Linked DNA regions of Candidatus Chlorohelix allophototropha. The protein of the gene in region 2 binds, or shares a complex with, the protein of the main gene of each other region. Links are inferred from orthologs where the notes say so. Each region holds a gene or a part of one and is shown on either strand. Other genes may lie near its edges.

The links.
Region 1: the proteins of mnmG (region 2) and mnmE are in contact, whole or in part, in a solved structure (PDB 9HIP), measured with the Escherichia coli proteins. The link is inferred for Candidatus Chlorohelix allophototropha from one-to-one orthologs.

What each region holds. Positions count from the first base shown.
Region 1 is NZ_CP128399.1:926,686-933,836, reverse strand. What follows is about bases 2,551-5,449. They hold mnmE (tRNA uridine-5-carboxymethylaminomethyl(34) synthesis GTPase MnmE), read right to left. Parts: upstream 4,757-5,449; coding sequence 3,344-4,756; downstream 2,551-3,343. Other genes in these bases: OZ401_RS03950 (lysophospholipid acyltransferase family protein), read right to left, coding at 4,792-5,449; OZ401_RS03960 (MDR family MFS transporter), read left to right, coding at 2,551-3,297. Outside these bases: OZ401_RS03975 (helix-turn-helix domain-containing protein), read left to right, coding at 1-98; OZ401_RS03970 (hypothetical protein), read right to left, coding at 165-929; OZ401_RS03965 (ArsR/SmtB family transcription factor), read left to right, coding at 1,121-1,657; more of OZ401_RS03960, read left to right, coding at 1,732-2,550; more of OZ401_RS03950, read right to left, coding at 5,450-5,553; OZ401_RS03945 (CDP-alcohol phosphatidyltransferase family protein), read right to left, coding at 5,557-6,285; OZ401_RS03940 (proline dehydrogenase family protein), read left to right, coding at 6,519-7,151. UniProt on the Escherichia coli protein: Exhibits a very high intrinsic GTPase hydrolysis rate. Involved in the addition of a carboxymethylaminomethyl (cmnm) group at the wobble position (U34) of certain tRNAs, forming tRNA-cmnm(5)s(2)U34.
Region 2 is NZ_CP128400.1:1,165,073-1,172,320, reverse strand. What follows is about bases 2,917-5,912. They hold mnmG (tRNA uridine-5-carboxymethylaminomethyl(34) synthesis enzyme MnmG), read right to left. Parts: upstream 5,405-5,912; coding sequence 3,428-5,404; downstream 2,917-3,427. Other genes in these bases: OZ401_RS17645 (sensor histidine kinase), read right to left, coding at 5,542-5,912; OZ401_RS17655 (histidine kinase N-terminal 7TM domain-containing protein), read right to left, coding at 2,917-3,278. In the rest of the region: OZ401_RS17660 (Rieske (2Fe-2S) protein), read right to left, coding at 14-1,816; more of OZ401_RS17655, read right to left, coding at 1,965-2,916; more of OZ401_RS17645, read right to left, coding at 5,913-7,173. UniProt on the Escherichia coli protein: NAD-binding protein involved in the addition of a carboxymethylaminomethyl (cmnm) group at the wobble position (U34) of certain tRNAs, forming tRNA-cmnm(5)s(2)U34.

The DNA.
Region 1 (7,151 bases), on a different replicon or contig from region 2:
ATGGGCAAGTGCTGAGTCAATTAGGACAAACCGAGGAAGCTTTAAGATCAATGGAAAAAGCTTACAATCTCCAAACCGGTGTCTTCCGCTCTCTATAAAGCGGCAAAGACAAAAGAATTCAAGAAAGGGGTTTGATTGGCATGATCAAACCCCTTTTCTCATTCTCATAATCCAAATAAGCCTTTTTTCTTCTTAGGTGGTTCCTGCGCTTGCCGCCATATTCTTACCGGGCTTTGCGAGCTTTGCGATATATCTAGCACATCACCCTGTAAAAGAGCCTGATTATGCCCTACCTGTATAAGGCGCATCCAGTGTTGAGCTTGCGGACCTTCTTCACCGGCGGGACATAGCGTAAAATCTAGATATTCAAGCGGATAGTTAGGACGCGCACTTACGAAACCAAAACTGCCATCACGCAACAACAATCTGCCCGGCGCGCGATAGGCGAACATTGACCAATCGCCTAGACCCCACCTGCTCAAATCGCAAGGGTAAATACTGGCTTCCGAATCTGCCAAATAGGCTTCTTTTTGAGCAAGCAAATATTGCAGCATGTCCCAATTCTTAACTTCACGAGCAATAAAAGCGCGGGCGTATTGGATTGTATCAGCTTCCACCACCAAATAATCAAAATCACCTTGCGTACCAAACATCAAAAAGCTAAAATCACCCGAATTATCGGCAATTGCCAAATCTGAGACAGCCTTTACCACCCCATTGGCTGTAAAGTCATTCATGCCAAAAAAAACCGGATCCATCACATCTGCTTCGATACTATCGTTGAGCCGTATCGTCCCGCCCAACAATTGCAAAGCGAGGGCAGCTTCATTTACACCATCACGATCGGTATAACTACCATAGTTATTATAAACCGGATAAGGATTATTGCCGGGTGGATTACCACCGTAAGGATCATAGGGATTACTCAAGGATTACCCTCCTTTTACTATTGCGCCAACAAGACGAGTATATGCAAAATTTTTGCTTATCGCAATCATTAACACAATATTCGACTAAAGACCTATTTACCTAATCTCTTTCTAATGTTATATTTTCAATGCTACATTGTTATGAACATCGAAATGAAGCATATTCATCATATACAAAAGGTTTCGTTACTTTGAATAGTAGTAATATAAAATTTACGGGAGGCGCAGCCGGTTATACTTCGGCTGAGTTAGATAAAATTGCGGTTGCCGCAGAATATCTTGGACTTGAGCATGCCCCAGAACAATGGACTGTGGAATTGCTCGAACAGAAGCGGACTCGAATGCGCGAACAGGTGGGAACTTTGCGGGCATTTGCCGATGAGTCACGAATGGATATTTTTCTTTTCTTGATGCATCGCGGCACCACCAATGGGGAGATGGGCAGTTTTACCGTTTCGGAAATTGCAGAGCGTATGCAAATTTCTCTTTCAACGGTATCTCACCACCTCCAAGAATTGAAACGAGTAGGCTTGCTCAAAGTAGAACGCCAAGGTAAAGAGCGCTATTATCGAGTTGATTTGGATTATCTAATAGATATTGTGGGAAATCTCTATCAGAAACTTCTCAAAAAAAGAGAGTTAATCAAGCAGGGCATCCCCGGTTGCCCTACCGAATTACTGGTAGAATTTGTTACAAAGAATTTAAACCTTACTGAAAATAACAAATAAGCGAATATGTTTTGCCACTGCTGCCAAAACCCTTTAGCTTATTGATAAACATATTATATATAGTGGAGTAAATAATGCGGAAACCTTCCTCAAAATATGCTATTGCACTTACGGCAGCACTCGGCTTGTTTATGGCGGTGTTAGACAACACCATCGTCAACGTGGCGTTGACACCCATTGCTACGGGTCTGAAAGCCGATTTGAGTTCAATTCAGTGGGTAATTACCGGCTACTTTCTAGCACAAGCCGCAGTAATTCCTATTTCTGGTTACTTTAGTTTGCGATTTGGTATCAAACGACTATTTATTCTCTGCCTTGCCTTCTTCACACTAGGCTCATTGTTGTGCGGTCTCGCGCAGAGTGAGACCATGTTAATCGGGTTCCGAATTATTCAGGGACTTGGTGGCGGCGCACTCTTCCCATTGGCTAACGCTATCGCCTTACAGGCTTTCCCGCCACGCGAAAGGGCGGCAGCCAGCGCAGTGGTAGGTATTCCGGTGCTATTAGCGCCAGCCTTTGGTCCAACTATCGGTGGTTTATTGACGGTTAACTTTGGATGGGAATACATTTTCTTCATCAATGTACCGGTAGGTTTTGTTGCAATTTTCCTAGCAATTCGGGTTTTCCCTGCCGACAACCTCGTGGCACAGAGCAAAAAAGCATTCGATTATATCGGTCTGAGCCTGTCCATTCTGGGTGTATTGGCAGTGGTTTACGCATTTGCGTTGGTTAGCGAGTCTGATTCAAGCACAATAACTGCCGCCAATCCACGAGGTGATATTCACGGTTGGGGCTACCCACCTGTCTGGATACTATTAATTGCCGGTTTGGCGCTGGTGGCTATCTTTGCCATTTATGAAATCTACATCAGCAAAGACCCGGTGTTGGATTTGAGATTATTCAAAAGCTACGATTTTACGGTGGCTAGCATCATTTCGTGGCTATCCGCGATTGTGGTATTCGGCAGCCTCTTCATGCTACCAATCTTCCTTGAGCAAGTCAGAGTACCGCATTTAAGCGCGTTAGATGCCGGTCTTGCTCTAATGCCACAAGGTCTTGCAGCAGCAGTAGCGGTAGGGTTGGGCGGCAAAATGTATAACCGCTTTGGTCCGCGTGTTTTGGTTATGACAGGAGCGGTATTGTTGGTTTTCAGTTCCTTTATGTTGACATCCTTGAAACCCGAATCAGATGGGCTTTTCCTGATGCCATGGTTAATAATACGTGGGTTAGGCTTCGGCATGACCGCAATACCGGTTCAAACACTGGCTTTGATGTCGCTAACCGGCCCTGCGCTGCCGAAAGCCAGTTCACTTTTCAACGTAACGCGGCAAATATTTAGCTCAATCGGTATTGCTGTTCTCGCTTCTCTATTCGTACAACAGTCTGCGCAGCATGGCACCGATATTGGTAGTCAGATTGCAGCCGGTACATTACCACGCCCGACCACAGCGGATGCACAAGCTCTAATTGTGGCACAGGCTGGCACAAGTGGTATGAACGATGTGTTTATGTTCGTAACAATTGGCACTGTAATTCTACTGCTGGTAGCGGTAATTTTACCAAAGAAGCCGCATCGCGCGGAAGGACTTAGCAAAGAAATCGAGTCCCATGCGGAGCAACCCGCGATGATAATGGAATAGTTAACTGCTTTAAACGACCTTGCTTATTTAATAGGCGAGGTCGTTTTTATTTTCCGATACAGAAAGTTGAGAAGATTTCATGCAGGAGAGATTCTTGCACCGACTCGCCTGTAATTTCACCCATTGCTTCCATTGCCAGACGCAAGTCAATTGAGATAAAATCAGCGACCATGCCTGCTTCATCGCTGGCAATTGCCGAAAGCAAATGTTCGCGAGCACGCTCAAGGGCGCGGCGGTGCCGAGTGTTGGTAATCATCAAGCTTCTACCAGCCAGATTTTGCCCCCCTAACGCTAGATTTGCCAGCGCATCTTCCAATTCCTGCAACCTATCGCCCGTTTGAGCCGATATACTTACACGAGGCAACTCTGGAAGCTTCTGATTCAACTCCGATTCAAGCTTATAATTTTCATTCTCACCCTGATTTAAATCCGTTTTATTCAAAACCAGCATGGCTTTGGTAGTTGGGCGTATAGCTAGTTCAGATTGTACAGCAGCGATTAACTCAAGGTCGCCGGAGTGCAAAGGGCGCGAGCTATCCAGCACCAGCAATAACAAATCGGCGCTGGCAATCGCTTGCCTGCTCCGCTCGATACCGATACGCTCGACCATATCTTCAGTAGCGGTTATTCCGGCAGTATCCACCAGCACCACCGGTATTCCGCGTACATTAAGAGTTTCCTCAATCAAGTCACGAGTTGTCCCGGCAACTGGCGTGACTATCGCGCGGTCATTTCGCAAAAGGGCGTTTAGCAATGAGCTTTTACCCACATTGGGCACGCCTACAATTGCTGCTCGAATTCCTTGCCGATAAATTTGTCCGGCATCGGCAGTAGCCAACAAGGTATCAATTTCGGCTAAAGTTTCACCCAATTGCGGAGAAACCGAGGCAAATGGGACATCATCTTCCGGGAAATCTATCATAGCTTCAAGCTGGGCGAGGGCTGAAAGCAATTTCTGGCGCGCCACCCCGATACGTTGCGACAGCTTTCCTGCCAATTGCCCCAACGCCTGCTCAAGCGCGGGACCGGTTTTGGAGCGAACAATATCCTGCACCGCCTCCGCCTGAGCCAAATCAATCCGTCCGTTCAAGAAGGCTCGCAAGGTAAATTCGCCCGGTTCGGCGTGGCGTGCGCCCATTCTAAGAGTCAGGTTTAATATCTTCTCCAACGGGACACTACCGCCATGACAGCTAATCTCAGCCATTGGTTCGCGGGTATAGGTGCGCGGGGACGCAAGATAAACCGCCATAACCTCATCCAAAGGATCAGCCGGAATCGCCGGGTCGGCAATATAGCCATAATACAAACGATGGCTTTCAAAGCTCTTGCGGGTTTTGCCTTTTATCGTAAAAAAAACTTGCTGCAATATTTCATAGGCATTCGGTCCACTAAGGCGCACCAACCCGATTGCCCCTTCACCCAAAGCAGTAGAAATAGCGGTAATAGTATCGTTGTACATATCTTTTATCCGATGGAAAGGGCAAAGTTGCCCGCTTACGCTTCTTTCGGCTTTATTCTCAGCAATTTTTCGACAATGAAACTGAATACAATATCGGTGCTGCTTTTACCCTGCACTATAGTTTCAAAATCAGCCAACCGACCGTTACTGACATCATCCCGCAAACAATCAAGGTCAAGCGTTAAGGTTTCTTCAAGTTGAGCGGTTAGTTTGCGGGTATTGATTTTTTCCCCGGCTCTAAAGCGGGTGAACTTGCCGATATTAATAAATATATCGGGATATTGTTCACGCAGAAAATCAAAACGGAAGGATACCGGCGCAATATAACAATCGCCTAACTCACGCACCAACCAGCCAAGTCCTGAGTGGAAACCCAACGGGCGCAATTCCAGCGGCATTATTTCGCCTTGCGGAAACATCCACAATATACAGGGTGATTTTTGCTTTAGCTCTTTAACGATATATTCCAATGACTTTAAGGCTTCCCTTGCATCATTGCGATTAACCCCAAAACAGCCCGCCCAAGCAAAAAAAGGATAACGGCTGAGTTGCTGCTCATCCATCATCAGATAAGGACTCAAGTTATAAACTTGGCGGGAAATAAGATGTGCCAGATAACCGTCCCACCATGAGGAGTGGTTTACATAGAAAATAATGGGAGCGTCTAGTTTGGAAGGGGGTAAAGGCAGCGGCTCTGCTACCCGCATGTGGACGGAGTGGAAGGCACGCCAGACTGAGCGGCGAGCAATCCCAAAAACCAGTAACTCACCTAGAAAGTTCTTACGCGCCGGAATCATGGTTTAATCGTTTGCGCGTTTAAATGACCAGCGTTTGCGAATCGGTTCGCCTTCTTCGCCTTCTGACAAGCGGGCTTCTTTTTTATTTTCGGCGCGAATTTCCACTTCACTCTGCAACTTTTCCCGATTTTCCCGATTAGTTTGCATCCAGATGTAAATTATACGCTGGAAGGCGGTCAAATTAGTGCCTACGGCGAGTATCCAGAGCGAAATCGGCAACGCAGGCGACCAGAAAGCGGCGATAAAAGTTCCAAGCGCAATCAATACTACACGCTCAGGACGAGGTAACAAACCCATCTTGCACTGCAAACCCAGACCTTCGGCACGCGCTTTGACATAGCTGATCATAAGCGAGCCGCAAATTGATACATAGACTAGTATCGAGCCGCCATCTTTGTCCGCATCAGGTATATTGCGATAATAAAGCAGCAAACCTAGAAAAACTACCACTTCGCTATAACGATCGAGAGAGCTATCCAGAAAAGCCCCGAAAGTGCTGGCGCGTCCGGTAATTTTTGCCAACGCCCCATCCAGCATATCAAAAACACCCGCAAACAAGATTAGTAAACCACCCAATAGAAACCAACCGTTAGCTAGTACGTAGGCTACCGGTATATTAAGCAGAAACCCGATTACGGTAATCCTATTGGGGGTAAGAGGGGTTTTTACAAAAATACGGACAACCACTCGCGCGATACCACGCGCCCAATCTTCGATAAGGTTAGAAAACATGCACCACTCCTGTAAGACAACTTTCCGGTTGGGTAATCTTGCCGACACCAAGCCCATTCTTACCTATTAGTATAGTCTAGTATATTACAACATTTTTGCCAATCTTGAAAGTTAGAAGTAGATACTTTTATCATCAAGTAAGTTGTATTGCCAATTTACAGCGATTTACGCCGGTGGTAACATTAGTAAAGATACATATTATTTATTTCCCGGTATTTAGAGGAGTCCCAGATATGTCAATTTTAAAAGAACCTATCTTAAAATTATCAAAAAGTGCCCGGATGAAAAATTTCGTGAGCCATAACCGGATTGGACGAAGTGCAGCACGTCGTTTCGTAGCAGGCGAAACTCTAGAAGATGCATTGAAAGCTGCGCGCGACATGAACAAACTCGGAATCCATGTTAGCCTTGACTATTTGGGAGAAAACGTATTCAGTGAAGCGGAGTCGGTTGCCTCCACCGAACAATATCTAAATTTGTTAGGAATGATTGCGCGTGAGAAACTAGATGCCAATATTTCAGTTAAACTTACCGCACTAGGGTTAGATGTGGATAGACGGTTGTGCTTAAATAATATTACAGCGGTGCTAACCCGCGCCCGTGATTTGGGCGGCATTTTTGTCAGAATAGATATGGAGAGTTCGGAGTACACCGAGCGCACAATCGACATTTTCAAGGAACTATGGCAAAGCGGCTTTCGCAATACTGGCACAGTCCTGCAAAGTTACATGTATCGCACCGAAGATGATGTGCATACCATGATCGAGCTTAAAGCCAGAGTAAGGCTATGTAAAGGCGCGTATCTTGAACCTCCCACCGTTGCTTATGCTGAGAAAAGCGATACTGATAGTAATTATGTCAAGTGC
Region 2 (7,248 bases):
CAAATTTGATCTTTCATTCCTCAAAAACCTTCTCTCCTCGGTTGAGTCGCAAAGCTATCTGATAAGTCTGGTTGGCGCTGCGGGCAGTGGGGGAATGCGCCGCTAGGTAACGCACCGCCGCAAGCAAGGCGTGGTTGGCTATTTTAGGATCGCCGGGAAATTCCAGCAGCATAGCGTACTGGCGAAAACAAGCTTCGAGCGATTGGATAGGATGAAATCCGGCATCCTCTCGCAAAAGCGCCTTGCCGAGAGTCGCCCGCAACTTATCCGGTGCGCCACCCATATTGAGATAAAGCGCCACCAATTCTGCTGCCTCGTTCACCTGTTGTTGTAGATTGAACAAATCAAAAAGCTTTTTCAAAAGCTCATCAGGAGTAGCCACAACCTGCTGTTCCAATAATGGCGCAGGCAAACGAGTGGGTGGAATATTCAGGAAGCGGTCGAGATAAATACTCAGCGCGGCATCAAATACACCACGCACCAGTTCAACCGAAGGAGCACGTCGCATTCCCATATGAACCGCATTGGCAAAGGTAAAGGTATGGTGTACTGTATTCCAATCTGGGTATTCGTTTGTAATGCCGTAATGTACTATTCTTCGCAGCGCGGTATATGCCACTATCCCTGCCAGTTGCTCGTAAGTTGCACCTTGCCTCAAAGCTTCCAACAGAAAGGTAACGATTGCTACAGGGTCATCACCAAGCAAAACATCTATTAAGGAATCATCCGAGTGCCAGCGCCACTCTTTGCCAGCACCTTGTGCAGCGGCTTGTTCAATTTGCCCGAAAGTATTCTCCAGTAAAGCTACGAGATCAATGGGATGCCGCCACTCGTTAGATTCTTCCATGCGGTCTGCGCCGGTATAATTCGGAACAAGACTTGCTAACACCGGGGCAGCTAGGTCAGTATCCCAACCTGCCAGATCAAGGGCTTCAAAGGCTTTGGTAGTAAAATCGAGCGGATGACCAATATCAATGTAGCGGTGATCCGTAGCAGCAGCATAGAAAATGTCCACCACCTGTGCAGGCGAGTAACCGGCACGCACCGCCGTTACAATGCAGCGTTCAGCGCCTTCAGAGTCGCGCACTTCTATGAACTGGCGAAACCACTTTTTCAAAAGGGCAATGTCAGCGGAAGCATCCGGTAAAGGTTCAACGGCAAATCGAGCGGGTTGTCCATCACAATCACGCGAAACGGCATTAAGTCCGGTAAAGAGCGCGCGTGGCTTATCCTCTTCATCAAGATGGGGCAGTAAGTTTTGCATCACCGCTAGAGTAGTTGCGCCGATACTCCAACCGCCACGCCGATTCGTAGCAGCAAACTTCAAGCCAGCGCGAAACGGTTCTAGGGCAGCGGTATCCAAGTTAGCCTGTCCGCTTAGCAAACCGAGCGTAGCTTTGGCGATAACCAACCTGATATTGCGTTCCAATCCACTGGAAAGGTTTTTTAGATAGCGGACGTGCATGCCCGGTAGCGGAGTAAGGTCGAGCCACACTAACCCATCCTCAAGCTTAACCGGAAAGGCGCGGACATCATCCGCCCACAGGTCAAAGGTTCCACCGCTGGCTAGGTCAAAACGGGCGTGATGCCAGTGGCAGGTAAGGATTCCTTCACGCACGTTGCCCTTATCCAATGGAAAGCCCATGTGAGGGCAGCGATTATCAACGGCATAAATCTGGCGGTCGAACTTGAATAAAGCAATGGTGTAGCCCCAGGCATAGACTGTCTTACAACCACTTTCGAAAACTTCGGAAGCGGAAGCAACCGAAACCCACTTCCCATCGGTACTGACTGGTTTAGCTTGTGTCTGTTGCATATATATTTTCCCCTCTACGGTTCAGGTTCTCCAAATTTCTGGAATCCATTATAAACCGGATAAGAGGTTTTATTAATATATTTAGGTATAGAAAAATATTTTATTTTTGTAGAATAATTTAATGGGGTAGGGAAATCAAAGATGCGGATTAGTTCTCAAGTTCTTTGAGGCTTCTCTCATCCTTCATATCTTTATAAACCAAGTCAACCAAATCAGGGTAGAGTTTCTGCATGCAATTGGGACAGATACCGTGACTGAAACGCATATCAGAATTATCTTCGAGGTAGGTTTCAACCTGATGCCAGTAACCCTGATCATCCCTAATATTCTTGCAACTGGCACAAATAGGCAACAAACCTGAGAGTAACTTTATTTGTTCCAATGCCTCGCGTAATTCGGCAATGAGATGCTCACGTTCATGCTCAATCTGTACCCGTTGGGATATATCACGCATAACAACCAAACTGCCATTTGTTGCAGTACCTTTGCTGCGAATTATAGTGACATTGACATCGTAATAATTGGTCTGATCATTCTTACTAAGTTGTAGTTCACCTCTTTTATCTGTCTTAGCCAATAAATAATTGAGAAGTTCAGGAGTGTTTTGCAGAGCAGTATCAGCACCTTGACCGAGTAATTTTTGTTTGGGTTGTTTCACAATTTCTTGAGCAGTTTGATTAAGGTCAACTATACGTCCCAAGCGATCAAGCACAATCCAAGCATCTTGCAGCACATCTACAAGCATACTACGTGCTACAGGCAAAAGATCGAGGAATTGATAACGATAATAGCTTACTACAATCAGCATGGTGGTAAAACTCAAGCCAACTGCTGAGAGATTAAGATTTGGAATAGGAGAGATACCAAATACATAGAAAACATTTATTACGAGCGGAATTAAAGCGCTAATCAATAAAAAAATTATCTGGCTGCGGTATGGACCAGAAGCAGATAATAGAGTGTTAACCAATAAACCAATAATGCTAAAGCTAAAGATATATAGTAAAGGCATCTGAACAAAGTAATACCAGATACCATAATTGTTTTGTAGAATTGGGATTGAGGTAGTGGTAATATCTAACAAAGGTTGTTTGCGAAACAGGTGGTGGAGAGGATCAGTCCAGATAACAAACTGACTAATTACCGGATATAAAATCATCGGTATAAAAAAGCGGCGTACTTTCTCGAAATACCCTAAGTAACTCAGAATCAAACCCACCCAAACGATCGGCAGTAAATCAATACCGATAAATTGTAGGTTAGCCAAAGTGATTTTTGCATCTAAAGTAGTGGCAGCGATTTCAAATATAAAGCCTATTATCCAAAGCTCAAGGCAGGCAATAAAAGCCAACATCAATTTAACAGTTACATTATGACGTAACCGCCAAATCAAAAGGGCAACAATAAATATGGATACCGCAGAAAAAATAAAAGGCAATAAATATGGGGTAAATTGGAACATATAACCCCTTTTAAATTTAAGTCGTTCATTTCAAAAGTACAGAGCCAATGTACTTTAAAACTACATGGGAATTATAACCCCTAGACGGGGTTAATAATAGAGGTTAGTTTTAGTTTACTACTATTAAATTTATTATATTTTTGTAGGTGCTATCCGGCTTTAGCAATATTTTGACGGTGGTTTTTTTCAAGATGCACCAGCAAAACCGCTATATCTGCTGGATTCACCCCATTCAACCGAGAAGCTTGCCCTAGAGTAGCGGGCTTAAATTGGGCAAGACGCGCTCTTGCCTCATTTCGCAAGCCAACCACCACACTATAATCGAGGTCGTCTGGTAAGCTACTATCTTCAAGGCGGCGCATACGCCCGACTGCTTGCTCTTGCTTGTTAATATAGGTGGTGTACTTGGCTGCGATTTCAACTTGTTCGGCTACATCCGGGGTAGGTTGCTCATCGGGGAAAAGCACCGCAAAGGCTCGCGTGCCTACATCAGGGCGGTGCAGATATTCAAAACCACGAGTCTCGCCTGAAAGAGCAGGAAGCCCAGCAGCGGTTAGTATCGCATTACGCTCAACACTGGGCGTAAGACTGGTTTTTTCCAGCTTCTTGAGGTAATAGGCAATACTATCTCGCTTATTCTCGACCGCCATATAGCGTTCCTTTGAAACCAAACCCATCTCATAGGCAAGTGGAGTCAGGCGCAGGTCGGCGTTATCGGTGCGCAGCAACAAGCGATATTCGGCGCGACTGGTCATCAAGCGGTAAGGCTCTTTGATTTCTTTGGTAGTAAGGTCGTCAATCATCACCCCGATATAAGCCTGTTCCCGCTTTAGAATAAAGGGAGGGCGACTCTGTACTCGTAACGCTGCATTAATCCCCGCCAAAATTCCCTGACCACCCGCTTCTTCATAGCCGCTGGTTCCGTTGATTTGCCCTGCCAAAAACAGGTTCGAAATACGTTTGGTTTCCATGCTGGCGCGAATCTCGGTGCTAGGAACCGCATCATACTCAACCGCATAACCAAAGCGCATAATTTCGGCTTTTTCCAAACCGGGGATTGAATGAATCAGGTCAATCTGTACATCAGCGGGCAAACTGGTGTTTGCGCCCTGCACATAAACTTCGTTAGTTACCCAGCCTTCCGGCTCAAGAAACAGTTGGTGCGATTCCTTATCGGAGAAGCGATTAACTTTATCCTCGATACTAGGACAGTAGCGCGGACCGACTCCCTCGATTACTCCGGTAAACATAGGGGCGCGATGAAAGTTGTTACGGATGATTTCGTGGGTGCGGGAAGTGGTATGCACCAGATAACAAGGTAACTGAGGTCGCCAACCATCCAGTGTTGAATGTGGGAAAGCTTTGGGGATAGTGGGCGGGGGCATAAATTCTACCCGGTCATTTTCAAAGTAGGTAAAGCTGAAATGGAGTGGCTCCGCGCTACCACGTTGCACTATCGTTTTTGAAAAATCAATGGTACGGGCATCAATACGCGGAGGAGTCCCGGTTTTCAAGCGATGAAGTGGAAAACCCAAACCAGCCAGATTATTGGAAACCTGTACACTGGGAGGCTCACCGGCACGCCCAGCGCTGGCGATATAATCGCCCATGATAATACGCCCCTTGAGAAAAGTGCCGGTGGTCAGCACTACCGTCCGAGAATGATAGGTTAGCCCATTGGCGATTACTACGCCACAAGCTTGCAAATTCCCGGTTTGTTCATCTCGCTGAATGAGTAACTCTTCGACCTGAGCTTGGCGCAAGGTGAGATTAGGGGTATTTTCAATGGATTCTTTCATAGCGAGTTGATAGAGCTTTTTATCAGCCTGCGCCCGCAAAGCCTGTACGGCAGGACCTTTTGAAGTGTTGAGCAAGCGAATCTGAATCAGGGTGCGATCGGTGTTGCGCGCCATTTGACCACCCAGCGCGTCAATCTCGCGTACAACATGCCCTTTCGCCGGACCGCCGATTGAGGGGTTACACGGCATAAGCGCGACACTGTCGAGATTTAGCGTTACCAGCATAGTTCGGCAACCCATGCGAGCCGCTGCCAACGCTGCTTCACAGCCAGCGTGTCCCGCACCAACCACAATTACATCATACTCGCCTGCGTTTATATAATCCACTTTTGATACAACCTCAAGAATCTATATTATGGGGTTACCCCGATGAATTCTTATTTATCCAATCGAATATTATACCTTAAGCGAGGTTGGAATGAAACAAATTTTGCGTAACTTTAAATATGTGGAAATTAGTAAACTCAAGAGCGAGCGACAAATTGGAGCGGTTTGGTGGTTTGTTCATTGAAACCGGGCGCAATCGGAAAAACGATGGTGAAAGTTGTACCGCTCCCAGAGGCGCTGCTGACTTCAATGCGCCCGTGATGGGCATGGATGATTTCTTTGCTAATAGCCAACCCCAAGCCTAACCCGCCATGTTCTTTGCTACGACTTTTTTCCGCCTGATAAAAACGCTCGAAAATATGGGGTAAATCTTTTGGAGAAATGCCTTGTCCGGTATCACTAACGGTAGCTACTAGATTTTGCCCGGCAGTCCGACAACTGACTACAATGCTTCCACCGGGAGGAGTGTAACGTAGAGCATTATCAATCAAATTATTGAATACCTGGCGCAAGCGATCGTAATCACCCAACATAGGCAGCACCGGGTAAAGATGCTTTGCCAGAGTTACTTCTTGTAATAAGGCGCGTTGCTCAAAGGTACTTAAGGACTCTTCGATTATTTCGCTTAACTGCAATTTTTCCTGCGCCATTTTAACCTGCCCGCTTTCAAGGCGAGAGAGATCCAACAAACTTTGTACCAGCCTAATCATACGCTCGGTTTCGTTGTTGATAATTTCGGCAGAATAGGCAAAATCTTCGGGGCGGCGCAAAGCCCCATCCAGCATAGCTTGAGAAAAACCACGAATTGCGGTAAGCGGAGTTTTCAATTCATGGGAAACATTACCGATCAGTTCTCGTTGCATCCGCTGATATTGTTCGATTTCCTTCGACATCTGGTTAAAGCTCTCAGCCATTTTTCTAATTTCATAGCTCCCACCGGGCGGTACGGAATAGCTATAATCCCCATGCGCTACTGCCTGAGCGGCTACGGTTGCTTTGGCAAGAGGACGGCTGATAGTTCGGGCAATGAACAAGCCCACAATAAATGAAACCAGCAACGCCACCAGACCGGAAATTGCCAGAACAGGACCTAAATCTTGTAGCACATTCGGCACAGGTTGGACAGGCACTAAACTGACTATCAAAACAGAGCGCACATCACCACGGGCATTAAGTAACCCGAACAGATTAATTTGAGTGCTCTCAAAACGAGTGTAGATCAGATCAAAATGCTCGTTCTGAGAGGAAGTGAAATCATCTCGCAGATAGGGCTGCTTACCAACAAGAATATCGGGAACTGGAGTTGGCGCAAGGGCATTTCCTGAACTGGGTGTGGGTGAAATCTGGCGAGGGCGAATCACCGGAAGCTGTTGCCCGATAATATTGCGACTCGGATTCCCTTCAGTATCATACAAAATCTGACGAGTCAGTGTTTCTACCATCAAAACACGAATGTTTTTTCCACCCAACATTTGCTGAAAGGCAGCATCTAGTTCTTCATGAGTAGGGGGCGTTATCTGGCGACAAGGCTTGGTTTTAGTGGTATTGCAAATGTAAGGGGCAAAGGCGTTGGTAGTAGCATCTTGATTGGCGCGGAGGCGGAAATTTTCAAGCTGATTAGCGGCATCGCGAATATCATTTTCACGATCTGCCCAACTGCGATCTTCTTGGTATCCTTGAACCAACGGTAATATTAGTGCGCCCATTATTGCAACAGCAAGCAGCACTACCGCTGAAAAGGATATTATCAAGCTTGAACGCAACCGCATAAGTAAAACTCCAACCAGCGTATAAAACTTCCTCCTATTTTAGGATAGAACGTTTTTGTAAAAGGTAAATGACCG